One region of the Paenibacillus sp. FSL W8-0194 genome, then DNA from elsewhere that is predicted to be linked to it. Evidence: riboswitches for the same ligand, from Rfam matches in the RefSeq annotation. Region 1 holds a riboswitch; the other holds the start of a gene.

Region 1 (15,491 bases):
CGACCATATCGGGTTCGACGTCAAAGGCATGGGCCGGGCCATGCTTGTCAATTTGAAAGAAATGCAGCGGGCCCAAGGAGCGAGCACGCTGACGCAGCAGCTTGCCCGCAACCTGTATCTGTCCCATGCCAAAACGTGGACCCGAAAAATAAAAGAAGCGATGTATACCGCGCAGCTGGAGATGAAATACAGCAAAAACGAAATTCTGCAAATGTATTTAAATGAAATTTATTACGGCCACGGCGCATACGGCATCGAAGCCGCTTCGCAGATGTATTTCGGCAAGCCGGCCGCCGAACTCGACCTGGCCGAAAGCGCGATGCTCGCCGGCATTCCGAAAGGTCCAACCTACTATTCGCCATTTAAGCATATGGATCATGCCAAAATGCGGCAAAGGATCGTGCTCGGCACGATGGTGGAAACCGGCCAGATTACGCGGCAGGAGGCCGAAGAGGCCGCCGCCGAGAAGCTTCATTTGAAGCCTCAGGAGCAGCAGCTGGCCCGGGTGTCCGCCCCCTTTTTCCGGGATTATATCCGGAACCTCGTCACCAGCCAGCTGGGCATCAGCGAGGAGCAGCTGGACCATGGCGGCCTGAATATCTATACGACGCTGGATCCCCATGCGCAGGCGGCAGCCGAAGAGGCGGTGGCCCGGGGCATGGATCCAAACAGCGAGCTGGAAACGGCGCTCGTAGCCATCGATCCGCGCACAGGTTACGTCAAGGCGATGGTCGGAGGAAAAAACTATAAGGCAAGCCAGTTTAACCATGCGCTCTCCAAAACGCGCCAGCCGGGCTCATCCTTTAAACCGATCATGTATCTGACGGCGCTGTCTTCGAAAACGATGACCGGCCTGAGCACGTTCAAAAGCGAGCCGACCCTGTTCCACTACGACAACAACCGGAAAATCTACCGGCCGAGCAACTTCGGAGAAAAGTATTTGGGCGAAATCGACATGCAGCAGGCGATCGCCGCCTCGGATAATATTTATGCCGTCAATACGCTCCTGAAAGTCGGCGCTGACAACGTCATCGATATGGCGAAAAGGCTGGGCATCGTCAGCCCGTTGAAGCCGGTTCCTTCGCTGGCGCTTGGGACTTCGCCCATCAGTCCGTTCGAGATGGCCTCCGCTTTCGCCGTCATCGGCAACGGCGGCAAACGGATGCCGCCCGTCGCCGTGCTGAAAATTACGGATGCGGCCGGGGAAGTGCTGTATCAAGCCCCCGAAACCGCGGGCGAACAGGTCGTGGAGCCAGCGGCTGCTTACGTTTTAACCCATCTGATGGAGAGCGTGTTCGAATCCGGGGGAACGGGAAGCCGCGTCTCCTCCCTGATCAAACGCCCGGTCGCCGGCAAAACGGGCACGACCGATACCGACGCCTGGATGGTCGGCTATACGCCGGAGCTGGCCACGGCCGTCTGGGTAGGTTATGACAAGGGACGAACCATCACCACGTTGGACGGCCACCGCGCAGCGCCGATATTTGCCCGGTTTACGGAAAAAGCGCTCGAAAACGTGCCGCCGAAAATATTCAGCATTCCAAGCGGCGTCGTTACCGTATACGTCGACCGGGAAACGGGAAAGCTGGCCACCGCCGATTGCCCGGACAAGAAGCTGGAGGTGTTCGTTGCGGGTACCGAGCCGACCGAATACTGCGCCGCGCACGGCGGAGATCCCGAACAGCCCGCAGCCAAAGGCGGCACGTCGGAAAAACGTTCCTGGTGGAAAACCATTAAACGCTGGCTGACGGATTAACGATGACGATAAAGGCCTCCTCTCCCGGTCTAAGGCAGTCCCGGAGAGGCGGGCCTTTTCTTCTGGATTCCCCAAGCTTCCGCATGATACAGTAGGACTGCATGGAAGAAATTTGCTCGGGAATTTCGAATAGTCTGATATATGAAGGAGTCAATAGATGGTTAGAAAAGTGTTGTGGGCATTCGGGGGCGCCGCGGTTGCGATCCTTTTGTTCGCCGGCGTTTTTTTGCTGTACGTGACCGTGACGGACTACAGGCCGCGGGAAACCGAGCCGATCGTTATGGAAGGCAATCCGGATCGTGTGATGAAAACCGGAGACGCTTTTACCGTCACGACCTTTAATATCGGTTACGGCGGGCTGGATCGGGATCAGGATTTCTTCATGGATGGCGGGACCGGATCGCGTTCAAGCAGCAAAAGGCAAACCGAGTTGAACTTGAGGGGCATGGGAACCTTTTTGAGCGGCCTGCGTTCCGATATCATTTTTATTCAGGAAGTGGATATCGACTCTACCCGCAGCTACGGCATTAACGAGGCAGATTCCCTGAAGGTTTTTCTGCCGGGATACGGCCTCTCCTATGCCGACAATTACAAAATGCCTTGGGTTCCCGTTCCCGTCCTGCACCCGATGGGCCACGTCCGGGGCGGAATGCTGACGCTCTCCAAATTCAGCAGCAGCAGCGCCGTGCGGTACCAACTGCCCGGAGAAGAAAAATGGCCCCGGCAGCAATTCGATCTGGACCGCGCCTTCATCGAAAACCGCATTCCCGTCAAAAACGGCAAGGAGCTTGTTCTGGTCAATCTTCATCTGTCCGCGTTCGATAAGGGCGGAAGCATCCGCAAACAGCAGCTTCATTATTTGAAGGCTTATATCCAGAAGGAAACGGCATTGGGGAATTATCTGATCGTCGGAGGCGACTGGAACCACTCGCTGCCCGGCACCGATCCGAAAGCCTTCAAAACGACCCAGGATTGGCCCGAGTGGCTTCAGCCGTTCCCGGAAGATTTCAAGCCGGAAGGATTCCAGTGGGCCGTGGACAACAAGGTCCCGTCGGTGCGGACGGTCGACCTTCCCTTTAAGGAAGGCTTGAATTTCCGTGCGGTCATTGACGGCTTTCTGGTATCCCCGAACATCGAGATCCTTCATGTGGAGGGCTATGATCTCAAACATGAACACAGCGACCATAACCCGGTGAAGGCCGAGTTTGTTTTAAAATAAGGAAGGAGGCTCGCCATGCAGGAACCGAAACTGATTTCCCCTTCGCTGCTGGCGCGGACGGCGCTAGAAGCGGCCCCGCTCCTGCTCGGCCAAACGCTGGTACGGGTTACGGAGGAGGGCGAAATCCGCTGCCGCATCGTCGAGACGGAAAGCTACGGCGGAGCGGAAGACCGGGGCAGCCATGCGTTCGGCAACCGGCGCACCAACCGGACGGAGGTCATGTTTGCGGCCGGCGGGATCGCCTATGTCTATTTGATATACGGCATGTATTCCTGCCTCAATGTCGTCGTCGGGGAGATCGATGACCCGCAGGCGGTATTGATTCGCGCGGTAGAGCCGATGAGCGAAAGGGATCAAGAGCTGATGCTACGACGCCGCGGCCGGTTCTCCGGAAAAGCCGCCAATCTCAGCAATGGGCCCGGCAAGCTGTGCCGCGCGCTGCGGATCGACAGGAGCCTGAACGGATACCCGCTGTTTCAAGCGGACGGCGTTCTGCGATTGGAGTCTGGAGATGCGGCAAATGAACTTCCGATCGTCCAGTGCCCGAGGATCAATATCGATTACGCCGGGGAATATGCGCTTAAGCCTTGGCGTTTTTACATCGACGGGAATCCGTACGTATCCGTGAAAGACAAGCATCCCACGCCGTGGAGAGGGTGTTGAGGTGTTGACATACGGGCTTGGAAAAAGCAAAAAGGGCCTGCCAGCTGCTTGTTGGTTCAACAAGCGCCGGCAGACCCTTTTATTTGATTGCGGCAGTAAACGGGATAGCCGCGATTAAACGTCAAGCGCCTGCTTCAGCTCTTCCGGCGATCTGTCCCACCATTCCTCGTTATGGGAGACCAGCAGATCCTTCAGCAGTTTTTTCTCTTCCGCGCCCAGTTCGTCCAGCATGAATTTGCGTTTCAACGCGGCATCCATGCGATTGACGTGATCGGCAAGAATTTTCCAGCCTCTGCGCGCTTCCTCGTCGATCCACATTTCGCTGGCCGTCGCACCCGCATAATATTGCCCCGACTCGTCGCGGTCGACTGCCACCCAAACGATCCATACCTGGCGTCCATTCGGCACGTCTTCACGGTTGGCCGAAAAGCGGATACGGCGTTCCGGTTTGCTCTTCGCATGCATGGCGCCGATATCGATCGTAGCCACGCCGCGGTCAATGATGACCGGAGAAATGTTGTTGAGGTCGATGGAGCCTGCGCCAAAACCGATTTTATGCTTGCTTTTGCCGCTGACGATGTTCAGGGCAATCTGCTTCTTGCCTACTTGCTCCTTGTTTTCCACGTTTCGTGTTCCTCCTATTGAAAACGCGCTGTCCCGGTTTCAGGGCAGGCGTCCTGCTTTATATGCCTCTTGGTCAAGCAACTTAATTTTATTTTAACTAATAATCGCTGGAAAGCCAACATATACATGCTTTAGATGCTTGTCAACGGGAGGTATTCGTATATGGCTCCAGCACGCGCCAAAATCGTTATTTCATCGTTCATTGCCCTCTGTCTATTGCTTGCGGGAACAGGGGCGCTCCTTCTTCGGGATGCACCGGAATCGCGGCCTTCCTATGCTCCGGATCAGGCCAAGCCTCCCAAGGTGTCCACGCCGATCGCCCAGCAGGAAAGCGTACAGAAGCCGACGGCTGAAATCCTCAGCAATCGGGTCGTGGAATACCATATCGATACGACGCTTGATGCCGAAAACCGCATCATCAAGGGAACCGAAACGCTGACCTGGATCCACCCCGGCAAAAAGACGGTGAACGAGCTGTACTTCCATTTGTACCCTAACGCCTTCTCTTCGATGGACTCCACGTTTATGAAAGAATCCGGGGGAAAGCTCCGGAATGACACGATGCCTGCGGACGGCTTCGGTTCAATGAGCATCACCGAAATGAAAACCGCCGATGGCCTTTCGCTGATGCACCGCATGCAATACGTTCAGCCCGATGACGGCAACGTCAAGGACAAGACCCTCGTGAAGGTCCGGCTTCCGAAACCGGTCAAAGGGGGCGAAAGCATTACGATCCGCATGCGTTTTGAGGTCAAACTTCCCAAAATATTCGCCCGGATGGGCACCGCGGACGATGATTTCGTCATGGCCGGGCAATGGTTCCCGAAAATCAGCGTCTATGAGCCCGAGGGGACAAGAGGTCGCAAGGCGGAAGGATGGAACCTGCATCAATATCACGGCAATTCCGAATTCTACTCCGACTTCGGCATCTACAGCGTCCGCATTCACGTGCCGGACGACTATATCGTAGCCGCCACCGGCTTTCCCGTGCAACCCGCGCAAATCCGGGGGAAAGAAAAAATTTATCAGTTTTATGCCGACGATGTCCATGATTTTGCCTGGGCCGCGTCGCCGAACTTTATCGTCGCCGAAGAGCCGTTCTCGTCTCCCGAGGTCCCGGGCGTGCGCATCAAGCTGTATTTGGACCCCGCCCATAAAGACTTGAAACAAAGATACTTTTTTGCCGCCAAAGCCGCCCTCAAATATTTTAGCAAATGGTACGGCCGGTATCCGTACTCCACCCTGTCGATCGTCGTGCCGCCGGAATCGGGGAACGGGGCCGGAGGCATGGAGTATCCGACGCTGATCACCGCCTTCGGGGCCAAAGACGACTCTCCCGGCTACGACCTGGAACGGACGGTCATCCACGAAATCGGGCACCAGTATTTTTATGGCATGCTTGCGAGCAACGAGTTCGAGGAAGCCTGGCTGGACGAAGGATTCACCTCCTATGCCGAAGATAAGCTGATGGAGCAGGAATACGGCGTCATTCCGAATTTGCCTATCCAGTCATCCTTGATCGCGTCCCCGATGTCGCTGACGCAGGAAGCATGGAAATACGGCTCCCAGGATCAATACGCCCTGAACGTCTATTACCGGGGCAAACTCCTGCTAAAGGCGATGGAACAGCAAGTCGGGAAGCAAACGATGAACAAAATTCTAGGCACCTACGCAAAAAAATACCGTTTCAAACATCCGACGACGGCAGACTTCCAAAAGGTGGTCGAGCAGGTTACCCGGCAATCCTGGCAGTCCTTTTTCGATCAATACGTTTACGGAAATCAAATGGCCGACTTCGCGGTCGATTCCATCTCCGTCCGCAAGAAGGATGCAGCTTCCGGCCCCGTCTATGAGTCGATTGTAAAAATTTCGAAAAAAGGCGGAGATTTCCCCCAAGTCCCGGTACGCTTCACCTTCACGGACGGGCATACGCTGAACAAAGTCTGGAACGGCTCGGCGGAAAGCGCCGAATTCAAGCTGGAGTATAAGGCACCGCTCGCCTGGGCGATGGTCGATCCGGAATACACGATCGTGATCGAGAACAGGCACTTCAACAATTACTTGAAAGCGGATATGGACAAGAAGGTTCTGGTCCGCTGGAACGTAAGCATCACCAAGCTGATCGAGACGCTGCTTGGAAGTCTGTCCTGGTGAGGTGAGAACCGGTGAAATCCCATATTGCGCATGGCTGGAAAAGTCTTAAAAACCAATTTTATATCGTCATCATTCTCTTTTTGTACCAGCTGATTTGGGGCTACTTTCTGTACAGGCTGGTCCATTCGGCCGTCACTCCGCTGCTGATGCGTTATCCGGACCCCGAGCCCAATGAGCTCAGCCAGCTGCTTTATTACATCGAAGGCAAAATGAGCCTTTCCGACAGCGGCACGGTGCATATGTACATTTGGATTCTTCTTTCGATGTTTGCCCTTCGCATGCTGCTGACCCCTTTTATCCATGCCGGAATTTTTTACGGGCTGCACCGTGAACGCGAGGGCGAAGTCGGGCTGTTTTTCTTCCAAGGCATGAAGCGCCACGGAAAAACCGTCCTTCTGTTTCACTTGATCGAATGGGTTCTGCTCGCGGCCCCGGCCTACTGGGTCATACCTAAGGTATATGCGGCGCTTCTGGACGGGATGCCGCTGCAATCCATGGGCCTGTCCGTTCTTCCCTGGATTTTGGGATGGCTCCTGTACGGATATATCGTGCACCAACTGATTCTTTTCATGCAGTTCGGCAAGACCGGCGGCGGCGGCTTGTTGCCTCCCTTGTGGCACTGCCTGCGCGGCGCGTTCCCGCTCATCGGCGTTTCGCTGATACTCGGCTCGCTCAGCCTGATTTTGTTCAGCCTCTGTACGGGAGTTTCCTGGATGTGGGCAGGCATCATCGCGCTCATCCTCCAGCAGGGCTACCACCTCGTCAGCTGCATTATGAGATTATGGGGCATTTCGGCGAAGTTTGACCTGTGGTACGCCCAAGCGCATCGGGGCACGGAAAAATAAATCATCAAAAAGTTAACTTTTTGTCATCACTCCAACCCCTTGATATAAGAAAAACCCCCCCCTTTCAAAATAAAAAGGGCGGGGTTTTTGTCGTTTTTAGATCCCGAACGATTTGCCAAAGTCGTCATCCTCTGTTAAAATAATCCGAGTAAGCAGTTAGTAACAACTTTGTCATTTTTACTGTAACTTTTTCATATTGTGCTGTAACGATATTTTCAACGAAAATACCAATTAATCGTCATCAATAGTCACTTTCGGGTGCTTGATCAAGGCCGAATTCCTTGGCACCGGGAAGCGGGGGAACCACTTTGGGTGAATTGATCTCGCAGCATAGGGATCATAGGGGACGACCTTCAACCGAATCCTTAAGCTAACCTCGCAGGCAACATGGAAGGGGTTTATATTTTTGAAAAAGAAGTTAACAGCCGCGGCGCTTGGTTTGACGCTTATGTTCTCCATGGGAACCAGCGTATTCGCGCAATCTTCTCTGAGTCATGTCGTGAACAGCACCATCGGCGTTTCCTACAAAACCGGAGGAACGACGACCAAAGGTTTTGATTGCTCCGGGTTTACGCGTTATGTATTCCAAAAATTAGGGGTTTCCATTCCGCGCCAATCCAGCGCCCAATTCAAAATCGGCACCGCCGTCTCCAAAAGCAATTTGCGTGCCGGAGATCTGGTATTCTTCAATACGAGCGGCGCAGGCGTATCCCATGTCGGAATCTACGTAGGAAACGGAAAATTTGCCCATTCGTCTTCTTCGAAAGGCGTGACCATCAGCAAGCTCAGCAACAGCTATTTCGCCAATCGCTACATTGGCGCCAAACGTGTCATGAGTACCGCTAAATACAAAGCGGCCGTCTACAACTAGAAACTCACCCATAAACATACGAAAAAGCTTACGATGCCCGCGCGGAGATTTTTGCCGAAATCCCTCGCGGGTTTCCTGTTACTTATTAGACGTTTGAAAACCTAAAAAAGTAACAACTTTCAAAAAAAATTTTTTTCGAACTTTCAAACTCCGCTCATCCACGTGCCTTCAACTATGATTTACCCTTCCTTTCCGTTAAATAAACCAATTTTCTAAGTAAAAAACGCTTATAATTGTCCTTCGTTGGAGCCGATTTGGCAAAAATCCCGAAATTATGGTGATTTTTTTGAAGGTTTAGGCATAGAAACAATTGCCAAAACGTCATTCCTTTGTTACAATAATCCCAGCGTTAGTAACAACTTTGTAATCTTTGTTGAGCCGTTGCCTGTAAACAGGCGGCTCCTGAAGTATATAGTGTAAAAAGACATATGCCGAATTTCCTCACACTAGGGAAGCGGGGGAACCATTTACGGGTGAATTGATCTTGCAACAGAGGGATCATAGGGGACCTTCTACCGAATCCTTAAGCTAACCTCGCAGGCACCGGAAGGAGTATTAATTTTGAAAAAGAAGCTAGCAGCAGCAGTCATGAGTTTTGCCATCGTATTTACCGTTGGGGCCGGAAGCGCTTTCGCGGATTCGAAAATGGACAAAGTCATCGACGATGTGCTCGGAACGAAATACAGAACCGGAGGAACGACGACCAACGGCTTTGACTGCTCCGGATTTACGATGTACGTATTTAAGCATCTCGGCATCAACCTGCCTCACCAGTCCGGTTCGCAGTTTACGATGGGCACTTCCGTTTCCCGCAGCGATTTGAGAGCAGGAGATCTCGTATTTTTTAATACATCCGGTTCCGGCGTTTCCCATGTCGGCATTTACGTCGGCGACGGTAAATTCGCACATGCTTCGACATCCCGCGGCGTTGTCGTCAGTTCGCTTAGCGAAAGCTATTACGTCAACCGCTACGTTGGCGCGAAACGTATTATGAGCAGTGATACATATCAAGCCTCTGCCGTCGATTCTGCAGACAATGATGACGTTGAATAACATTTTTGCCTGATCCGCACGGTTTGTACGACAGCCCGTACCGAGATTTTTGCCGAATCTCCGTACGGGATTTTTTGCGCTTGTCGCGCTTGATCCCCGAGGAATAGATTTTATGGAATCATCAAATGCTACTTAGCAGCGGACGTCTCTTACGAAAGGAGGCTTCTTGTGAACGTTTCGAAGGACTCTTATACCGTTACGCCCATGACGCGGGAGCAGGCCGAGGCCTGCTGCGGCTGGATGTACGCCCCCCCTTACGACCGCATCTACGGCTGGCTTCCCTGGGAGCAGATGGAGGCCCTCGGCATCGAGCTTGGAGATCCGGATCTGCGGAGGCAGCAATACGTTTCGGTGCTGGATGGAGACGGGCAGCTATGCGGGTTCGCGCAGCTGTTTCCGATGGTCAACGTCGTGCGCCTCGGTTTAGGCATGCGGCCGGATTTATGCGGCCAGGGACGAGGTCCGGGCTTTATCCAGGCGATCGTGGAGACGGCAAAAGACCGCTTTCCCGGACAGGAGATCGATCTGGAGGTACAGGATTGGAATTTGCGGGCGATACGCGCTTACGTCAAGGCAGGATTCGAGATCACCGATACGTACGAAAAACAGACGCCTGAAGGCGTCGAGCGCTTTTACTGCATGGTTTATCAAGGGCTTTAAAAACGTCAATGAAAAATGGTACAAAATTGTGTACGTTTAGTGGATTTAAACTGGCTTTCGTTTGCTTTTTTGTCACAAACTATTTGATGTACCGGCTTGTTCCGTTATAATGAAGAAATGAGAGAACTGCAGTTTACATAGAAAGGACGAAAACGGATGCAAAAATGGATCATGAGCGGTTTGATAACGATTGCATGCGTAATGGCCGTTGTGCTTATGTTTACGCTGCCGGGTAAAGAGCAGGTAGCCGAAGAAGAAAAACCGACCATGCCTGAAGTAACCATGGACGCTGCAGCGGCAGAAGCCGTTGTGAAAGCCCAGGGCTGCATCAGCTGCCACGGCGACCAGCTGCAAGGCGGCGTGGGACCGAACCTGCAAAAAATCGGCTCCCAGATGTCTGCTGAAGAACTTTACACGATCATTACCAAGGGCAGAGGCGGCATGCCTTCCTTCAAAGACAAGCTCCAAAAAGAGGAGATTGCCAACGTAGCCCAGTGGCTTGCAGCCAAAAAGTAATGGCCGTTTTCCTTGAAGGAATAAAAACACGCTTCGCGCATGACCGCAAGGTCTGGCGAAGCGTGTTTTTTTGCTTTCGGTTTTCTTATTTTTTAGCGTTTCTCGCCTGAGCGCATTTTTTCGAACAATTCGTTAAACTGATGCGCCTCCTTGATGTCGAGCGCGGTGATGCCGCCGTCATCCCATGAAGTCAGCCGCAGCGTTACGTTCTTATGGTCAATCGTGATGAAGGGATGGTGATCGAAGGCTTCGGAAATCGCCGCAACCTCATCGACGAACGAAATTCCCTTCATGAAGTTGGAAAAAATAAATTTCCGCACAATCCAGCGTCCTTCCTCCAGCTCCCAGCCTTCCAGTTTCGCTAAATGCGCTTCCACTTCTTCTAGCGTGTAAACCATATTCTCATTTCCTCCCTGAAACCAAACACCCTCGTATCGAAATTTAAAAAGGATGCTGCTTATCCATGCTCTTGTTGACTTTTCCCATTGTATTCCGATCGTTGAATAAATATGAATATGGCCGCCTCGGCCCAGAACTTGTTATATCTTACCATGACGGATATTCAAAAATCCATTCGGCGCTTGGACTAGATGAGTGGGACTACAGTCAGTTCCTCGTCCCCGATCAGCAGATTGATCCGGTGGTTGGCCTTGTCGTACATGACGACGCCGCTCCCTACTTCAATGACCGGCTCGGTACCCAAGGCATAAAACAGGTCTTCCGCAAGCGCCTCATGAACCTCCAGTTTCTCCTCGGGACTCAGCAGCAGCCATTCGCCGCCATCCATCTCAAAAAACAGGTAGCTGTCCGGGATGCCTCCCACCGCCTCCGTTAAATCCTTCAATATTTCGTCATATTCACGCCCATGTTTGACTCCCATCGGCTTTACCTCCATCTGGTCTATGTCGTCTAAACGAATCGAATCGGGCGAACCATGGATCGGCTCCGCCGTCTTTACCGGCTCCGAAGGACGGCTTTTTCTTTTTTCTTAGTTCATTGTATGTAGGGCCTGCGCTACCAACTGTACGATTCTCCCATGTCAGGATAGGTCCGATGAACCCTTATGTTTCATTATAACGGAAAAACCCCCTTAAAAAAAAAGCCGTTCCTGACGATAAATATTATAATTACGTTTTTGATGAGACACCATGCTTGCAAGGATGCAGCCTTGGTGCGCGAAAGGATTCAATTTTATTTCTCATGGATGAGGTGCGCAATGGAAATTTCAACACTTATCGGCCTAATACTCGGGTTGGTCGCGGTCCTATTCGGTATGGTACTCAAAGGTGCGCCTTTGGTATCCCTTCTTACCCCCGCCGCTTACGTCATCATTCTCGGGGGCACGGCTGCTACGTTATTTATTGGTTTCCCGATGTCAGAGATTAAAAAATTCCCTAAACTGATCAAAATGGTGTTCGTTAAGCAAAAGCTGGTCGAACGCCGCGAACTCATTGCCATGTTCATGGAATGGGCCTCCATTACCCGCCGCGAGGGGCTGCTGGCCCTTGAAACGAAAGTCGAAGAGATTGACGACCAGTTTCTTCGCAACGGCATGCGAATGATCATTGACGGCAACGACCAGGACTTCGTGCGCGACGTATTAATGGAAGATATCGCGGCAACGGAAGAACGGCATCGGGCCGGCGCTTTGTTATTCTCCCAAGCCGGCATGTACGCTCCGTCGCTCGGGGTGCTTGGCGCGGTCGTCGGTTTGATCGCGGCCCTGACCAAGATGGAGAACATGGGCGAACTCGCTCACGCGATCGGCGCGGCCTTCATTGCGACGCTCCTGGGTATTTTCACGGGTTATGTATTATGGCATCCGATTGCCAACAAGCTGAAACGACTGTCCAAAAAGGAAATCGAATTGAAATTGATGATGATCGAAGGGCTTTTGTCCATTCAATCCGGCGTATCCACGATTGCGATCAGTCAAAAGCTTTCCGTCTTCCTGACCCCTTCCGAGCGTGCTCAAATGAATGAGAAGGAGGATGCTACAGGTGAGCAAAAAGACTAGACATGAACCTCATGAAGAACATGCCGACGAATCGTGGCTCCTGCCGTATTCCGACCTTTTGACCCTGCTGCTCGCCCTGTTTATCGTCATGTACGCCATGAGCGCGACGGACAACAAAAAGTTCGAGGAAATGAGCAAAGCGTTTAATACCGCTCTCAGCACCGGCACCGGGGTACTCAATTTCAGCTCGGCGCTGCCTTCCGACAAAAACCTGGACAAAGGCAAAAAGGACAGCCAAGCCAACGCCGTCAGCACTGAAGATGGCAGAAGACGAAAAGCCCAGCTTGCAAAACAGGAGCAAGAAGACATGGAGAAGTTAAAGAAGCAGCTGGATCAGTATATTAAAAACAACGGCCTGACGAACCTGCTAAATACGAAGCTGAACCAATCGGAGCTGACCATCACCATCAGCGACAATGCGCTTTTCGCCTCGGGCAGCGCCGCCGTGAAGCCCGAATCGCGGCAACTGGCATTGGCGATCAGCAATATGCTGCAGCAGTTCCCAAGCTATAACGTCATCGTCTCGGGGCATACCGATAATATGCCGATCTCCAACAGCGAATATGCCTCGAACTGGGATTTGAGCTCGGACCGGGCGCTTCACTTCATGAAAATTTTGCTGAACAATCCGAAGCTGAATCCGGCCATGTTCACGTCGAAAGCCTTCGGGGAATACCACCCGATCGCCTCCAACGATACGGCTGCGGGCCGGGCAATGAACCGCCGGGTCGAAGTTTCGATCATCCGCAAATATACGGATCAGTCGCAGCAAATGCAGGTCCCCAACCCATAGAAATGCCCATTAAAAAGCTAAAGCTGTATTTTCGTTGAATAACGATCATACAGCTTTTTTACGTTTATTTGCGGCATGCCGCCTATTGAAGCTCGTAATGAAGGAGCCGGCCAAGCTCTTTTTTTTCGGCTTCGGTCAAATCGCGCCATTTGCCCTTCGGCAAAGAGCCCAGATGAATGTTCATGATCCGGATTCGCTGCAGCTTGCGGACGGAATAACCGAAGCTGCTGCACATTCTGCGGATTTGCCGATTTTTCCCCTCGGTCAAAATAATTTTGAATACCCGGTCGGAAATTCGCGTCACTTTGCAGGGCAGCGTCATTTCGCCCAATATTTTTACTCCGCCCGCCATCCCCGTCAGAAACGAGGTCGTCACCGGCTTGTCTACCGTAACGATATATTCCTTTTCATGTTTGCCTTCGGAGCGCAAAATTTTGTTGACGATATCCCCGTCGCTTGTCATCAAAATAAGTCCTTCCGAATCCTTGTCCAATCTTCCGATCGGAAAAATCCGTTCCGGATGGCCGACGAAATCGACGATGTTGCCTTTGATATGCTTCTCCGTCGTGCTGGTGATGCCTACGGGCTTATGCAAGGCGATATAGACGTGGCGCTTCTTTTTGGCCTCGAGCGGACGTCCGTTGATTCGCACGTCGTCCCCTTCCTCAGCCTGGCTTCCCAAGACTGCGACCTCGCCGTTAATCGTCACTTTACCGCTCTCTACCAGCTTGTCCGCTTCACGCCGGGAGCAAAACCCCGTTTCGCTGATAAATTTGTTAATTCGCAATGGGTTCTTCCCCCTCATGGTTTATGTCTGTTTGCGTCTCCCATGCAATAGGCAACACGATGTCGACCCGCGTGCCTTTTCCCGGCTTGCTGAATATTTCCATCATACCCTTATGGCCTTCAATAATACCTTGGCTGATCATCAAGCCGAGGCCCGTTCCGTTCTCCTTGCTCGTAAAAAACGGCTCGCCGAGCTTAGGCAGGATATGGCTCGGAATACCGATCCCTTGGTCGGTGATCGTGATCCCGATTTCTTCCCGGCTTAATCGGAACAATTCGATCCGGATGATGCCGCCGTCTTCCATTGCTTCGATCGCGTTTTTGATGATATTGATAAAAACCTGCTTCATCTGGTTTTCTTCGCAATGGACCTTGTAATCTTCCGGCTCGAACTCGAATTTGAATTCGATGTCGTACAAATGGGCCTGGCTGTCGAGAAGGTTCACGACGTCGCTCAGGATGCTCCGGATGCTTTTCACCTGAAACTGGGTCGCCTGCGGTTTGGCCAAAATCAAAAACTCGCTCACTATCAAATTGATGCGGTCGAGCTCCGACAACATAATCTCGTTATGCTGCGGCGACACTTGATTGGTTTCGCGCTGAAGCTGCAGAAATCCGCGCAGCGTCGTCAGCGGGTTCCGTATTTCATGCGCCACGCCCGCGGCCAGCTGCCCGACGGTCGTCAGCTTTTCGGAACGCCGCAGAAGCTCCTCCATTTTGTTTCGTTCGGTCATGTCGCGGGAGACGCTAATAAAGGACGTAATATGTCCATCTTCGTCTTTGACGGGTGCCGTGCTGATGCTGACCTCGACCAGGGAACCGTCCTTTCGGAGGCGCAAGGTTTCGGTCGGCGGCAGCTGTTCCCCTTTTCGGAGCGCCTGAACGTTTTTGGTTTCCTCTTCCTCCAAAAAGTCGGGGACGATCTGAAGCTTTTTGCCGACGACCTCATGGCTCTTCCAGCCGTACAAATCCTCAAAGGCCTTATTGACCTGGATCACCCGTCCGGACCAGTCTACCGTATGAATCGCGTCCGCAATTTGCTGGATAATGGATTCGAGATGATCTTTGACCGATTTGTTTTCCTCGGCGGCCTGCTTCAGCTGATTCGTATAATCATGGAGGCTTGAGGTCATGGTATTGATCCTGTCGGATAAAAGCCCAAGCTCGTCTTTGCTGTTAATGGCAAGCGGCGTATCAAACCGCCCCTCCGTGACGTCCTTTACCTTGGCAAGGATCGATTCCATCGGACGGATGATGTAACCCGCAAGCACATAGCTTCCAAGAATGATGATGACAAGAAGCGAAGCAGAAATGGCGATATAACTCACCAACTGATCGTTTAATACGCTCGAAATCATCTCATAGTCCATCACAATGCTTATAATGTACACCGATTGTTCCGGGCTAAACACCGGAATAAAGCTTTTCAGCACCTTTTTGCCGTGGATCTTGGCCTCGAACATGACATTGGAGCCGGTCCCCACAGCCTTGGACACCGCTTCCTTGTCTTTTGTCACATCCCCATAGTTGTAGG
Region 2 (15,491 bases), 2.7 Mb from region 1:
GTCATGTTCAGCATATTAGCGTATTTCACTTGGTTCATCGGTCCCCAGTCCTTTCCTATGTGTCTGCTCAAGCTTAAGTCGTGTTGTGAGAGGTCCGTCGTGTCTTGTCTGAACCGTTACAGTTCTCAAAAAAATCATAACATGATTCAAATCGGCCTCTCGACTTACCGGGGTTGTGTTTTTGCTAGGTACTTAAGCATGATCTGCTATCCTTTTCCGGCAAAAAAACAGGATTCAAGCCATGGCAAACAGGCCCATGGGATCGTGATAACAAAAAAACAGAGCCCGGAAGAATCAAAATCTTCACGGACGCTGATTATTCAACGGTCGTGCATTTGTAGTGAACTAGTTCGTCTTTTATAGGCTCCATCTATTAATCCTATTTGATCTATATATTTGTACAATAAGAACTTGGACTGATACAATAACGGTAAATATTTCTTTAAGGGGGAACTAACGATGGATCCGAACGTAAAAAAGCTGTTTGATTCCGGGGCGGACGATTACGATTGGCAGAGGCGGCAATTGATTCCTTGCTTTGACGAGTTTTACGGCATGGCCGTGTCTTTGGTCGAGCTGGACGAACGCAGTCCCCAGGTATTGGACTTGGGCGCAGGTACCGGACTGTTCGCCGGCCTCGTCCTTCAAAAGTATCCTGAAGCCAAGCTGACTCTCATCGATTTCAGCGACAAAATGCTCGAAGGCGCAAAACAAAGATTCGGTCCATCGGCCGATGTTCAATATGTTGCCGCCGACTACTCTAACTACAATTTTACGGATTCGTACGATGTGATTATTTCCTCCCTGTCGATTCACCATCTGGTTCACGAAGAAAAACGGAAGCTTTTCTCCGCCTTGTTCAAAGCCCTCCGTCCGGGAGGAATATTCGTGAATGCCGATCAAGTGCGCGGCAGCACCCCTCAAACGGATGCCTATTATATAGAACGATGGCTATCAGCCGTTAACGCAAGCGGTCTTCCCCGGCAAGCGATTGAAGCCTCTATAGAAAGAAGGAAGCTCGACATTAACGCTACAGCGGAGGAACAGATCCAATGGCTGAAAGAAGCCGGATTCGGCGATGTGGACTGTATGTACAAAAATCTGGGGTTTGCCGTTTTTTATGGCAAAAAATATTAGAGCAAGCCGTTCGAAGGCCATCCTATCCAGGATGGCCTTCCGCATGAAATCGGGTTTCAAGTTCACGTTCAAGTCAAAAAATCATGGCTCAACGGGTACGCTTTTGGTTTTGAAATCATGGAAGAACCATGTCTTGTAGGCGTCGATCGGCCGATCTTTCGCACCCTCAAAGCCAGGCCCATAATATGAAGCGAAATACTCATACTGGATGACGTCTTTTTTGGTGCCGAAGAAGCGGATCATGATATCGGGATACCTTCGTTCGTCCTTGGAATAATGTTTGAAGTACGACTCTTCGATCACCGTCTGTTGAAAATCGGATGAAAGAGCAAGTTTTTTCGCCTTCATAAAAAGCTCCTGATCCTCTTCGACGTCCGGCTTGCGATCGAGGTAATAGTTGATTTCAATTTGCGTAGGCGACATTTGGAGTTCCATATCTTTAATTTCTTTATGCTCGGAACGCATCTGCTTTTTAAAGCCGCTCCATTGCTCGGTCTGCAGCGTTTTATGGGACATGCAGCCGGATAAGAAAACGAAGAGCAGCAAAAACGCCGGCACCATTTTATTCATTCGAATCCCCCTACTAAAGGATCGCTCAAAAGCCAACCATCGAGCTTTCCTTTATTGTATGGGATTTTGATTGCCAGAGCATCAAAAAAAGCCGCGAGATTCGCAGCTTGTCATGCATCTATGTTCTGTCATAAAAGGCTAGGCAACTTCTCGTTTGGATCACTCCATTCATCTTTTAAAAGACCATAATAAACCAGATCGTCATACTCGCCGTTTTTTAACACGTGCTGCCTTAACGTTCCTTCGTATTTCATTCCCAATTTCTCCATCACCTTTCCCGATGCAGGGTTATTCCCCAAGTGACGGGCAAATATACGGTTTAATTTCAGTTGCTTGAATGCATAGTTGACGATTCCTTTTGCTGCTTCCGTGCAGTATCCTTTGTTTTTGTATTCTTTACCGATCCAATAGGACAATTCCCCATGATGAAATTGGTTATGGATTCCTATGCATATGGCGCCGATTACATCGCCGTTCTCTTTATGTACAATCGCCAATTCAAGCGACCGGTCCCCGTTGAAATTGTCCGCATGCGTACCGATCCATTTTTCGGCGACGCCGTCCTCATATGGATGCGGAATGTATAAAGTCGTTTCGGCCACATACGGATCCCCCGCAAATTTTTGGACCGCCGGGGCATCATCTAAAATAAAAGGCCGCAATACGAGTCTTTCTAACGAAATGGTCGGCAATGTTTTCATTGGCAACTCCCCCTTTTACCTTCTTCATGCCGCATGGCCCCCTTCCCTTTAGACGCACGCGGCGCGCTTGCATAATTTAATCGATTATACTTCAACAACCGAGGGTTGTGGAACGAATTATTCGAAATGAAAAAAAGAGGAGGCCGCGAAACATCATTGGCGCGATGTTCATGTACAGCCTCTTCTGATGATTATCTGTTATAGTCCCCTATCCTTCCCGTTTTTCGGCATATACGGCGACATTCGCGTATTCGCCGATCAAAGGCGCCATCTGGCGGAAACCGAGCTTGCCGCCTGCAAGCGGAGGTCCGTACGTTTCGCCGTCGTCCTTCCACGAAAAAACCGGAAGGTCGTTAACGGCAAACGTAATGCATGGTCCGTTTTTTACGATCAGCATTCGGTAGGGCCTGGCCGCATCCATGACGCCCGGAATCGGGTCTGCGCCCTGCGCGACCAGGTGAAAACCGTAGCTTTTCCGCAAATTGCACGTGTGAAATTTCCGCTCCTCCGCCCATTTCCTCCGGAAATAGGAGACATGGAAGGCGTTGATTTCGCCGTGATGATACTGGTCGTATTCGCCCGTACGCGGCTTGATCGAAGGATCGAACAAATCCCGGCCGTCCAGACGACGACCGGGTTCTTCAGGTCCATTTATTTTTTCAGATGGTACGGAACAGTCGTTACGATAACGTCTTTGCGATACAGCAAATACGTGCGAATCATCAAACTCGTTTGGTTATGCAGCAGGTTTTGCCAGCTCCGCTTCGGTATGAACTGGGGAATGACGACCGTCACCTGATAATGGGACTCGCTGGCCTTTCGATGAACCATATCGATGAATTTGCTCAGCGGATGTATGATGCTCCGGTAAGGGGAAGGCAACGTTACCAGCCGGACGTCCGGCCGCCACTTCTTCCATTTTTCTTCGAAGCGTATTTCCTCTTCCTTTTCAAAAGGGATGTATACGGCAATGATCTGGTCCGCCGATAAGGATTGCGCATAATTCAACGAATGTTCAACCACGTGCGTGATGCCCGACACCGGGAGGATGACGACGTTTCCTTCGATCGGAACCGCCGGTTCGCAGGTCGACAAGCGAAGCTGCTCGCCTACCGCTTCATAATGCTTCTTGATTCTGTGGAACAAATAAACGATCAAAGGCAAGAATATTAACACCGGCCATATTTGCGGGAACTTGGTCACGAAAAACATGACCGATACGGTGAAGCTGATGAGCGCGCCGATCGCATTGATGATAAGTTTCGTCACCCAGCCTGCGGGTTTTTCCCGCACCCATTTCACGATCATCCCCGTCTGCGACAACGTAAAAGGAATAAAAACGCCTACCGCATACAGCGGAATCAAATGCTCCGTTTGCCCGTGGAAGGCAATAATCAGCACGATCGAAAGCAGCCCAAGAAAGATGATGCCGTTGGAATATCCGAGGCGGTCTCCCCTTACCGTAAACATTCTGGGAATGAACCGGTCTTTGGCAAGATTCACCGCCAGCAGCGGAAAAGCGGAATACCCCGTATTCGCCGCCAAGATCAAGATCAACGCAGTGGTTCCTTGAATGATAAAATACATGAAATTGCGCCCGAAGGTTTCCTTGGCGATTTGCGATACGACCGTTTCCTGCGCATTCGGGGAGATCCCCAAATAATAAGCCATGAACACGATGCCCGAGAAAAGCAGGGCCAGCAGAATGCCCATGGCCATTAACGTTTTGGCTGCATTTTTAGGGGCCGGATCTTTGAAATTTGGTATCGCGTTGGATATCGCCTCAACGCCGGTCAGCGCCGAGCTGCCCGATGCAAAAGCTTTTAGCAGCAGAAACAAGCTGATCCCTGCCACCGGCGTGCCGACTGGCGTATGCAGGTTAGGTGAAACCTGGCCGGTCGCGATATGGTACAGCCCCACGCCGATCAAAATGAACATCGCCAGCGCGAATAAGTACACCGGATACGCCAAGATGGAAGCCGACTCGGTGACGCCTCTCAGATTCAGGAGCGTAATGAGGATAACAAACGTGACTGCGATCGCCACCGTATGCTCATGCAGCACGGGAAATGCCGACGTGATGGCGTCCGTTCCCGCCGAGACGCTCACCGCCACGGTCAAAATGTAATCGACCAACAGCGAGCCGCCGGCCACCAATCCAGGATATATCCCCAAATTTTGCTTGGATACGACGTATGCTCCCCCGCCATGCGGATAAGCGAAAATGATTTGGCGATACGACAGAATCAACGCCGATAATAAAATAAGGACCCCGATTCCTATCGGAATCGAATACCAGAAAGCCGATGCGCCGACCGTGATCAGCACCAGCAGGATTTGCTCGGGACCGTAGGCGACGGAGGATAACGCGTCCGAGGAAAGTATCGCAAGTGCCTTCTTTTTGTTGAGCTTTTGTTCTCCCAATTCCGCAGATTTCAGAGGACGTCCAATGAGGAGCCTTTTTAACGCTGCCATCGTGTCATTCACCGCCACTGTTCAAGTTAAAGTTCCATGAAAGTATCCTTATTGTTTCCCCTTTTGGCCCAATTGGGCACACCAAAAAAAGCCACAGGAAAGTTGGGCTTTCCCGCGGCTTTCAAAAGCGCACGACAAATCCTTCTTTCATAACGCCTACGAGGTTAGCTGACGGATTCGGGATTGAAAGTATCCCTACACTCGACCTGCGAACATAATCAAGTGATTCACCCCTGGGACGAAGTTCCCTTCCTCCCGTTGGTTCCCCCGCTTCTGGATACAGAATTAAGCGATCAAGGAAAATGACAATTCAGGGTCACAAGTTCATTTACGAATGAAATCATACTCCCGTTGGATACTTACTGTAAAGAGGCAAAGAATCATATTGTAGCGCGAAAACGGGCAAATTGAATCCATGGCATCGCTTGCAACGGCTGCATCCTGTTTTTTTCTGGCCGTAGCCATGGTTCACGCCTGTTTTCGGCCGACGCTTAGAGCAGCGGCGAAATAAGCCTCATCAGCGATTCTGAAATGCGTTTCAGAATGCCTCGTTTCTGGAAGGAGTCCCAAGCGATGCGGACGGAGTCCTTGAAATCCTGCTCAAAATCGCGTTTGATGTCCAGCACGGTTTCGGATTCGTAAAGCACCGCGGCAAGCTCGTAATTCAGCTCAAAGCTGCGGATATCCATGTTGGCCGTACCGATCGATGCGATTTCGTCATCCACCAGCACGATTTTGGCATGAATAAAGCCGTCTTTGTAATGGTATATAGAGGCTCCCGCCTTAAGGAGGGGCGTAAAGTAGGATTGAGATGCCTGGTCGCTGATCACGCTGTCGCTTTTCCCCGGGTACAAGATGCGTACATCGATGCCTGCCGCCGCGGACAACCGCAGCAATGTTAATGTTTCCTGATCCGGTATAAAATATGGCGTGGCGATCCAAATCGATTTTTTTGCCGATGCCATGATGGCCAACAGCGCGTTGCGTATGCTTGTATCTTCCGAGCTTGGGCCGCTGGCCACGATCTGAACGGCCCCATTCGCCGGGACCCCCTGATCCGGAAAATATGACCTGTTCATGTAAGCGTCCCAAGAGTAATGGTTTTGGCCGCTGGTTGCGTACAGCCAGTCTTCCAGGAAAATGGCCTGCAGTTTATAGAGCGCCTTTCCTTCGATTTTCAAGTGGCTGTCGCGCCAGACCGGAAATTTTTTGGAACGGCCGAGATATTCGTCGCCGACGTTCAGCCCGCCGGTAAAGCCGACCACGCCGTCAACGATGACGATTTTGCGGTGGTTACGGTAATTGACCGTTTCAAGAAGCCAAGGCGAAAAAATGGGATCAAACTCGACGACCTCGATGCCGGCATCTTTCATCGGCTGCAAAAAGCGTTTACGCAACCCGTTGCTGCCCAATCCGTCAAAAAGAAAACGTACGATCACGCCCGATTCGGCTTTGCGGATCAGCGCGTCCCGAATGGCGGTGCCGATGCGGTCCGAACGATAAATATAATACTGGATATGGATATGGTGCGCGGCCTTTTCGATGGCTTGCAAAATTTCCGAAAAGGTTTCGTCGCCGTTGATCAACAGCTTGGTTTCGGTTTCCGTTGCTGCCGGGCCGCCGCCGAACCTTTCAATGACCTTGATGACATATTCCGACCTCTCGCTTAACAAAGACAATGGGGCCAAATTCAAACGCCTGCCCGCCAAAATCTCCCGGAACAGCTTTCTCTGTTCTTCCGCCCGGTGCAGATGTTTTTCCGTCTCCAGCGGCTTCTGCCAAAAAGCAAATACAACAGCACACCTACCGCCGGAAGAAATGCCAGGATCAAAAACCATGCCAGCGTGCTTTGCGGCGAACGGTTTTCCATAAAAATGATGAAGCCGATGCCTATAATCGAAAGCGGCCATAAAATGCCGATCAGCGTCGACAGGCGGATCACGGACCTGTTCATGACAAATAGGCCGACCAGCACCAGGACTACGACGATCACGATTTGAAAAACGCGGTTTTTCATATGTAGTAAAATTCACCTATTCTCCGATGTATAATTGGGTTCCGACTCATGTGTACGTTCTCATCTTGCTCCTCTCCGCGAAATAATTAGGACATGCTCACTCAAAAATCAAAAACCTGCTGATACACCCTAAAGGAAGCTGCTTATGCCATTTTAAATACTGCATGACGGTATGTCTATACATGCCGTTTTGGCTGCTTGCCTCCCCCCTGCATCATCAAAAAAACGGACAAGCAATCTTGTTGAACGCTAGTCCGTTTCCGTTGGTTCATTGTTCCCCTTATGGAGCTGTTTTCGCTCGACATGGGCCAATCCCCATTGATGCAAGGCTTCCAAAATCGGAGACAGGCTCTTGCCGTATTCCGTGATGGAGTATTCCACTTTCGGCGGGATTTGCGGATAAACGACCCGTTTAACGATCTCTTCCTCCTCCAATTCGCGCAGATGGAGCGTAAGCATCCTTTGCGTGATATCGGGCAGCAATCTTCTTAGCTCATTGAACCGCAAAGGTTGGCCCTGAAGCAAATGATAAAGGATCATCGGCTTCCATTTGCCGACGATCGAATCCAAGGCCACGACGAATTGGCATTGGGCAGGGTTCTTTGGCATGCGTTCGCCTCCTTTTCAGTACCTTTTTTGATACTATACCACATTATTGTGCCTACTTACCATAAGTAAGTATATATTATATGATCAGCTTGGAAGTGTTACTTCATTTAAAAACAGAAGGGAAGTTTGAATTATGGCAACCGTATTGTACATCACTGCACACCCCCTTCATCCCGAGGAGTCTTATAGCCTCGCGGTGGGCGCGGAATTTATTGAAGCATACCGTGAAGCAAATCCGGCAGATGAAGTCGTTCATTTGGATCTGTATAAAGAAAATATTCCGCAGATCGATGCCGATGTTTTAAGGGGGTGGGGAAAGCTTCGGTCGGGTTCGTCATTCGATCAGTTGTCCGAAGCGGAGGAATCAAAAGTAGCTCGTCTCGAAGAAATTCTTCATCAATTCATGGCAGCCGATAAGTACGTTTATGTCTCCCCGATGTGGAATTTTTCAGTCCCGCCGGTGTTGAAAGCATACACGGATGCGACCTCCATTCCGGGCAAGACTTTCAAATATACCGAAAATGGTCCTGTAGGACTGTTGCCCGGCAAGAAAGCCTTGCACATTCAAGCCAGCGGTTCCGTTTATTCGGAAGGTCCTCTTGCGCCGATTGAAATGGGATTCAGCTATCTGAGCAAGATTCTGCGGTTTTATGGGATTGAATCAGAGGCTGTTTTTGTAGAAGGAACGGCAGTATCGGAGCAGGCACCATTCGTAAAAGAAAAAGCGATTGCACTTGCGAAGGAAGTTGCCAAACGTTTCTGATCGGGGTTTGCACCGTTCCCGACCGGAAATCTGCAAGAATGCGAGGCCCTTGTTCTCCATAAAAAACCCAGTCATTAAATTATTCCTAAATCATAAAAAAAGCCTGTTGAAATGTTTCAACAGGCTGAACGTACACCTCAGATTTTCTTTCCGTGCTGCGGCCTTCTTCCGGTGTGAAGCTTTTCGGAATTTGCCTGTTCATGAGAGGACGGCTTATTTTAAGAAACCTTCTTTGAAGATGTCCAGCAGATGTTCAAGCGTCATCGGATCGCTGTAAGAAGAAGCCTCTGTGTCGATTTCAATCACATGCTTGTTTTTGACGGCCGGGATATTCTTCCAAGTGTTCGTCTGCATAAACGAGTTGTCTCCCGCCGCGCTTCTGCTGAGAACGATGTAATCCCCGGCATAATCGCTAAGCACTTCCGGGGAGAGCGTATAGTATCCGGGACCAAGCGCATCCGCTTTGACCTTCTCCGGCATGTTCAGCCCCATCGCCTGATACAGCAACTCGGTTCCGCGCGCCCAGGCGTTGCCGAATACGTAGAAGTTTTTCGAGTCGGTCTCGAACACCGATACGGTCGCGTTTTCGCCGATCTTCTTCTTAATTTCATCGCCGATTGCTTTAGCCCGTTTCGAAAAGTCATCCACCCAAGCTTTCGCCTCCTGCTCCTTGCTCAGCAGCTTCCCGATTTCAATCTGCTGCGCCAAATAGTCCCTTTTTCCCCACGTATAGGCGACGGTAGGCGCGATTTGTTCCAGCTTTTTGATATTTTTGCTGCTGGTGTCGGCAATGATCAAATCCGGATTCAGCTCGATGATCTTCTCCAGATTGCCGTCGGAGACGACCTCTACCCCTTTGAGCTTCCCGGTGAACAGCGGGTTTTTCTCCGTCCATTCATCTACGCCGACAAGCGTTCCCCCGAGGGAAAGCACGTTCGGCGCGTTCGTCAGAGCGACGATCCGCTGCGGATTGGCCGGCACGTCGACCGGGCCCAGCTCGGATTGATACGTGACTTTTTCCGTGCTCGCCGCAGACCCGGCCGCGGCTGATGCCGGTTCGCTCGCGATCGGGCCGGCGTTCGAGGGATGTTTAGAGGCGTTGTTCCCGCAAGCGCTGAGCAAGATGACGGACAACATAAAAACGACGGGCAAAAATAACTTTTTATTCATTTCCAAACCCCTTTAATTGATATTGATTCTCAATCTCATTTATTGAAATTACAATACCAATATTTATTAGGGTTGTCAACGAATATCCCGTGACCCTGCTGCGGTCAAATCGTTAGCCGTTTTGTCTCCAGGCCTCCAGGTTCAGTTCATTGTTGAGCGCCGCGGCGGTAAACGCCCCTTTAGCTGCGGCCGCAATGGCCTGATGCAGCCGCGACGCCGCATCTCCGGCGGAATAGACGCCCGGTACGGTCGTTTTTCCAAAATCGTCGACGACAACCATCCCATCCTCCGTTAAGCGGCAACCGATCCCTTGCGGCAAGTCCGAGCCCGTCGTCAGCTCCGGCTTAAAAAAGATCCCCCTGCATGGAATGGACGTGCCGTCTTCCAGAACCACTTGGCGCACGATCCCCTCGTTGGATTCAATGTTAAGGATCGGCGATTCGAACACTGGCACTTGATGCCGCCGGAGTTCTTCCCGCTGATCGTCCGTCAGCCCGGCGGGGCCGTTCGTGCAGACCGTAAAACGATTCGTCCATCCGGAAATAAGCGGTGCGAAGTGCATCAGATCCGCTCCTTTAACGATAACCACGAGCGGCTCGTCCCTTAATTCCCATCCATCGCAATACGGGCATACAAACGCGCTTTTCCCGTAAACCTCATCCAGCCCGGGAATGTCGAGCGGCCGATCCTTCATTCCGACGGCAAACAGCAGCTTTTTGCTCGCATACAGGTTTCTTTGGGCCGTCTTGATTTGAAAATTCCCATCCTCGCCCGCAACTGATACGGCCGTGTCCTCCACGATAGTAACCGAAGGATAGGCGCTAAGTTCTTCTTTCGCAATACGCCGAAATTCAAAAGGGCTGACGCCGTCGCGGGTAAGAAATCCGTGGGTCTCGCGGGTAACCGCGTTGCGGGGTTTGCCTTCATCGATCACCGCAACATGCTTCCTTGCCCGCCCAAGCATAAGGGCCGCATTCAACCCGGCCGGTCCCCCGCCGATAATCACCGCATCCAAAAGTTGTTTTCTCATCATCATCTTTTTATACCTCCATAGATCTATAATGTCCATAATTAAAGCGCAAGAAGTGTATCACTTCTTGTTTGCTTCTGGGTTGCAACGCTCCAAAGCCTCGTTCAGCACCGTTTGGATCGTATGTTCCCGCAAATACTGGTGAAGCTGGCGTTCCGCGCCTAACATCACTTTCTCGATCAAACATCCGTTTTCCCCCGGGCTTTCCTGCTCTGTCGATGCAGTCCCCTCTTCTGCCAACAACCGATGCTGCCGCGATTCGGAAGTCGAGCATTCGAACATCCCCTGTCTTCCTTCAATCACTTGTATCACGTCCAGAAAAGTAATCTGATCCGCCTGCCGCGCAAGCTCATAACCGCCGTTCACTCCCGGTACGGCTCGTACGATCCCATCCTGTCTCAGCTTGGACATGATTTTGGATAAGTAGCTTTCCGAAACGCCAAGCGTGGCGGATAATTCCTTGATCCCGACGTTATGGCTTTTGTGGCCGTTGCCGTTATGAGGAATCTTCGCGAGAGCCAAATGAAGCAAGGCGTGCAGCGCATAATCCGTACTTTTGGAGAACTGCATGGTTTGCACCTCCTTTCTAACCATTATCATTATTATGGATATCTAATATCTATAATATTCGAATGGCGGTATAAGCGCAAGTCCCCGATTTTGAATCCATCATCCTGATCATATTCTGCGTATGTCCAAGCCCGTTCAAACCTTTCGAAGGTTGCGATGCCATGTTGATTGTTTTGTGATCTTTTTACGGCCTGATTTGAGATATTCGTTTGTTATGATACATCATGCAAGCACGGCCAGGCGGAACGCAAACCGCGCTCGCCGCGACACAATACCGGATGAAGGAGGTTTTCAAATGGGCTTGGACAACGGCCATTTTTCGTTTTTCCCGTTTGGGGCATTATTTTGTCTGACGCTTTTTAGTTTTGTAGCCGTTCGAATCTATGCCATCCGGCAGCGGTACAAGGTTCAGGGAGCAAAGGATCCCGAATTCGCTTCGATTCTAAAAAGCCGGATGGCGAAAGGCGAACTGGACGAAAACGAATATCGCAGGCTGAAAGATCTTCTGGCAAAAAAATAAAGTTTAGGAGGTTTTGCATATGCTGACCGTTCAAATCGTGCTGTTTGACGGCTTCGACCTGCTGGATGCCATTGCGCCTTTCGAGGTTTTCAGCGCAGCTTCATTGCATGCCAAAAACGCGTTACGCGTAGAATTCGTCACCGCCGAAGGACCGAGATCCGTGACCAGCGGCATAAACGGGTTAAAAATCGAGGCAACCGGCACGCTGGATCCGGAGCAATCCGGAATCATCCTTTTGCCCGGCGCGTCCGGGGAAATCGAGGGTGACGGTCCCGATTCGATCCCGGCGATTCTGGGGCGGGCGGTACATACATCAGTCATCGATTTAATGGCCCGGGCGCTTGGGCAACAAGACGTCATTGTCGCCACGGTATGCGGCGGTTCTCTGTTGCTCGCCATGGGAGGATTGCTGGAGGGCAGACCGGCCGTCACGCACCATCTGGGCATGGAATTGCTTGGAGCGACCGGCGCTGTACCCGTTCCGGCACGTGTCGTGGATCACGGCAATCTGGTTACCGGAGGGGGCGTTACCTCAGGACTCGACGTATCTCTTTATTTGGTCGAGCGTGAGCTTGGGCCGCGTATCGCGCACGCCGTAGAACGGCTGTTTGAATATGAACGAAGAGGAACGGTATGGAGTGAGACCGGAATAGCGCCCGGCCGTCAGGAGGCTTTAACGGGAAACGGACCGAGCATCGCATCGGATGAAGCTCCCGCGGTTCATGACCGCCCGAGCCCGGATCGCCTTATCGCGCGAGCCTCCGATTTCGATGGGGATTGGGACACGGTGATCGCTACGCCGGTTGGAAAAATGCAAGTCAAGCTGTCCATATCGACCCAACATGGGACGATACGCGGCAAAGCGACTCAGGGAAATGAAACGGTTGAGTTTATCAATCCCGTTCTCCAGGACAATATGCTTACCTGGATGCTGCGGATCACGAAACCGATGCGCCTCAATTTGAAATTCGAGGTTGCAGCCGACGGGGACCACATGGTCGGAATCGCCAAGGCCGGCATGCTGCCGGCGTCGAAATTGACTGGCATGCGGATTTTCTGACGGAAAGCGGGCATCGGCAACAATAATAAAAGCCGCGGAGGTTTGGCATGACATGATGAATCGAAAGGCGCTATACACGCTTCTTGCCTGTGCAAGCATCTTATTTATCCTTTACGCTCTGACGCAAAACTATATCATCGATCCCGGAGCCGAGGCATTTTTAAGCCATAAAACCGGACTGAAACGGGAGCTGAATCTCCCGGCCTGGTTGAACGTGATGTACGTCCATGTCGCTTTTGCCTGCATCGCCATGGCGGCGGGCCTGCTTAATTTTTCGAATCGCGTGTTTAAAAAAAGCCGCCGATTCCATCGCGTTAACGGCTACGTTTATTTTCTATCCGTGCTCATTGTCGTGCTGACTTCCGGATACATGGCTCCATACGCCACCGGCGGCAAATTAAGCGGCATGGCGTTTAACGCGCTGAATATCATCTGGCTGCTTATCAGCATAACGGCGCTTGCGCAAATCAAAAAGAAACGGATTGACCGCCACCGGAACTGGATGATCCGAAGTTATGCCTTTTGTTTTACGAACCTGTTCATCCATCTCATCACTTCCCTTTTCCACCGGGGATTCGGATTGATATACGTCACCAGCTATACCATCAGCATTTACGTCTCCATCGTACTGCTGCTGATTATTCCTGAAATCATCGTTCGAAGGATCGTGCGGTCCGGAGATGCTGCCATCACCTCGTAAATGAGGCGGCCTAACCTCGGCAAGATGAATTGCAGGTGTTCCTTGTATAAAACACTCTAAGCGCTAAAATGGCTCCGTTTCTTGAAAGCCGCAGCGGCGAGAAAGGATAAGTATTCCATGAAAAAAATTTTAGGATTGCTCGCGACCATTTCGCTGGTCATAAGTTTATTGGCTCCTGCAGCAAGCGCTGCATCGGCAGACAAAAAAGAGGCTTCCAAGGCCAATAGCTTACATGTGCAGATCGTATTGTACGATGGGTTTGATCTCATGGACGCGTTGGGGCCGTATGAAGTATTTGCGGCCGCGGGCATGTTCGCCGAAGGAAAGGTGACTGTCGAATTGGTGTCGGCGGAAGGCAAACGTTCCGTACCGAGCGGCCTGAAGGGGCCTGCCCTGGAAGCTCAGGCCGCCTTAAATCCGAATCGTCCGGGAATCATCGTGGTGCCCGGGGCTTCGGGCAAGCCGGCGGGAAATTCGGAAGATGCCGTCCCGATGATATTAAGGCAGGCCAAAAATACCGGCTTGACGCGTTTGATAAATCAGGCTTTGGATAATAAGAATGTGACCGTGGCTACGGTATGCGGGGGTTCTTTGCTGCTTGCCATGGACGGTTTGTTAAATGACAGACATGCCGTTACGAATCAAATGGGCATGGCTGCATTAAAAGCCGCAGGCGCAATCCCGGTCAATGCCAGAGTCGTCGAAGACGGCCCACGGCTGGTGACCGGCGGAGGCGTAACCTCGGGACTGGACGTGGCGCTGTATTTGGTCGAGCGTGAGTTAGGGCCCCGAATCGCCAACGCCATCGAAAACTTGTTCGAATATGAACGAAAAGGCACGGTATGGCGGGCGGAAGGCATGATGCCGACCGACTTTGGGGCGAATCCCGCTGCAATCCGTTGACCCCTTAAAACTTCAGCGCTTACCTAAAAGAAGTGTCGTTCGCGAATGAACGGCACTTCTTTTGTCGCTCACCCCACTTCCAAAATGGGGATGAGGATGCTTAACCAACATGCCATATTTCTAAGATGATTTTCGTTTCGACCGGCACCCAATAAAAAAGCCGCCTACTGGCGGTCGGAAGCTGCTAATGCACGAATATATACGAATATTTTTTGTTTTTCCAACGATTCGTCAATTCGTCGTTCGGCATCATACCTTGCATGGGTTTAAAAGATTATGGTAGCTCTCCAGGAACCTCCGCCTTGGGTACAACGATACGTTCCAGTAACCGTTCGGCCGTCGCCGGAGAGGGTACCGGTGTATTCACAGTTGTTTCCATCGCTGCTGTTTCTCCGCAGAACCTGGACGTTGTTGCCGAATATGTTGATCGTCAACACGGCCGTGATTTCCTGAGCTCCGGGCATCGTCCATCTGGCGTCGAAAACGTTGCTGTTCCCGCGGCGGGTCCATACGCCGTTCCAACCGCCCTCTTGCACATGCCAGATTCGTCCCAAGCGGGTTCTCTCGCGATGAATGATGGTTGCCGTCCAGGTGCCCTGACCCCGGATGCATCGAAAATTGCCGCTCACCGTTCGGCCGTCCCCGGAAAGCGTGCCGGTGTACACGCAGGTATTCCCGTCGCTGCTGTTTTGCCGAAGGACATAAACGAAATTGCCAAACATATGGATCGTCAACACGGCCGTGATGGCCTGAGCTCCCGGCATGGTCCAGGTAGCATCGAACGTATTGCTGTTCCCCCTTCTGCGCCATACGCCTCTCCAAGGACCTTCCTGCACGTGCCATTCGATTCCCAATTCCTGCTGACGTACTGCAGGATCGGAGATTTCGGGCGGATAACCGCCGGGATCATTCACGACGCCGTAAGCGTACGGGTTGTAACCATGGGGCGCATAACCGGGCGGACCGTAATGGTATGGATACATTCATATTTCTCCTTTGCTGTACCGATTTAGCAACATATTATGACGGGATAAATGCCTATGTGACTTGCACAAGCCTAAATTGGGCTCATGAAAGCGTATTTTACTCATAAAAAAAAGCGTTAAACCTCCGGTAAAGGAAGGTTTTAACGCTAAATGTGACAGACATGTAAAGCGGTCCCGCTTGAAATCTATGACTCTTCATGCACCTGCTTGGCCCGATGAACCGTCAAAGTCACCCGATTGGTTTCGCACATGAACGTGGAGAGATGTACAGGCTCATCTT

The links. Region 1 has a riboswitch for cyclic di-AMP ahead of MKY58_RS27820 (C40 family peptidase). Riboswitches for the same ligand answer to the same signal wherever they lie in the genome.
Region 2: another riboswitch for cyclic di-AMP. It lies ahead of MKY58_RS12055 (APC family permease); the one in region 1 lies ahead of MKY58_RS27820 (C40 family peptidase).

Annotation. Positions count from the first base shown of each region.
Region 1 covers NZ_CP150205.1:6,014,905-6,030,395, reverse strand. The annotation lists gene MKY58_RS27855 (PBP1A family penicillin-binding protein) at 1-1,756, shown strand, start outside; gene MKY58_RS27850 (endonuclease/exonuclease/phosphatase family protein) at 1,914-2,975, shown strand; gene MKY58_RS27845 (DNA-3-methyladenine glycosylase) at 2,991-3,638, shown strand; gene MKY58_RS27840 (YwhD family protein) at 3,753-4,262, opposite strand; gene MKY58_RS27835 (M1 family metallopeptidase) at 4,425-6,416, shown strand; gene MKY58_RS27830 (hypothetical protein) at 6,428-7,261, shown strand; cyclic di-AMP (ydaO/yuaA leader) riboswitch at 7,522-7,661, shown strand; gene MKY58_RS27825 (C40 family peptidase) at 7,668-8,132, shown strand; cyclic di-AMP (ydaO/yuaA leader) riboswitch at 8,552-8,690, shown strand; gene MKY58_RS27820 (C40 family peptidase) at 8,694-9,185, shown strand; gene MKY58_RS27815 (GNAT family protein) at 9,390-9,845, shown strand; gene MKY58_RS27810 (c-type cytochrome) at 10,002-10,361, shown strand; gene MKY58_RS27805 (4a-hydroxytetrahydrobiopterin dehydratase) at 10,454-10,759, opposite strand; gene MKY58_RS27800 (hypothetical protein) at 10,948-11,241, opposite strand; gene motA (flagellar motor stator protein MotA) at 11,578-12,378, shown strand; gene motB (flagellar motor protein MotB) at 12,362-13,171, shown strand; gene rluF (23S rRNA pseudouridine(2604) synthase RluF) at 13,254-13,958, opposite strand; gene MKY58_RS27780 (PAS domain S-box protein) at 13,948-15,491, opposite strand, start outside.
Region 2 covers NZ_CP150205.1:2,688,447-2,703,937, reverse strand. The annotation lists gene MKY58_RS12080 (cytochrome P450) at 1-38, opposite strand, end outside; gene MKY58_RS12075 (methyltransferase domain-containing protein) at 460-1,137, shown strand; gene MKY58_RS12070 (hypothetical protein) at 1,219-1,707, opposite strand; gene MKY58_RS12065 (GNAT family N-acetyltransferase) at 1,836-2,408, opposite strand; gene MKY58_RS12060 (DUF1961 family protein) at 2,617-3,033, opposite strand; gene MKY58_RS12055 (APC family permease) at 3,060-4,883, opposite strand; cyclic di-AMP (ydaO/yuaA leader) riboswitch at 5,023-5,185, opposite strand; partial or broken gene MKY58_RS12050 (cardiolipin synthase) at 5,375-6,900, opposite strand; gene MKY58_RS12045 (helix-turn-helix domain-containing protein) at 7,150-7,509, opposite strand; gene MKY58_RS12040 (NAD(P)H-dependent oxidoreductase) at 7,643-8,272, shown strand; gene MKY58_RS12035 (iron-hydroxamate ABC transporter substrate-binding protein) at 8,486-9,442, opposite strand; gene MKY58_RS12030 (NAD(P)/FAD-dependent oxidoreductase) at 9,555-10,472, opposite strand; gene MKY58_RS12025 (Rrf2 family transcriptional regulator) at 10,533-11,042, opposite strand; gene MKY58_RS12020 (hypothetical protein) at 11,338-11,562, shown strand; gene MKY58_RS12015 (DJ-1/PfpI family protein) at 11,582-12,622, shown strand; gene MKY58_RS12010 (DUF2306 domain-containing protein) at 12,675-13,322, shown strand; gene MKY58_RS12005 (DJ-1/PfpI family protein) at 13,440-14,225, shown strand; gene MKY58_RS12000 (hypothetical protein) at 14,492-15,208, opposite strand; gene MKY58_RS11995 (GntR family transcriptional regulator) at 15,397-15,491, opposite strand, start outside.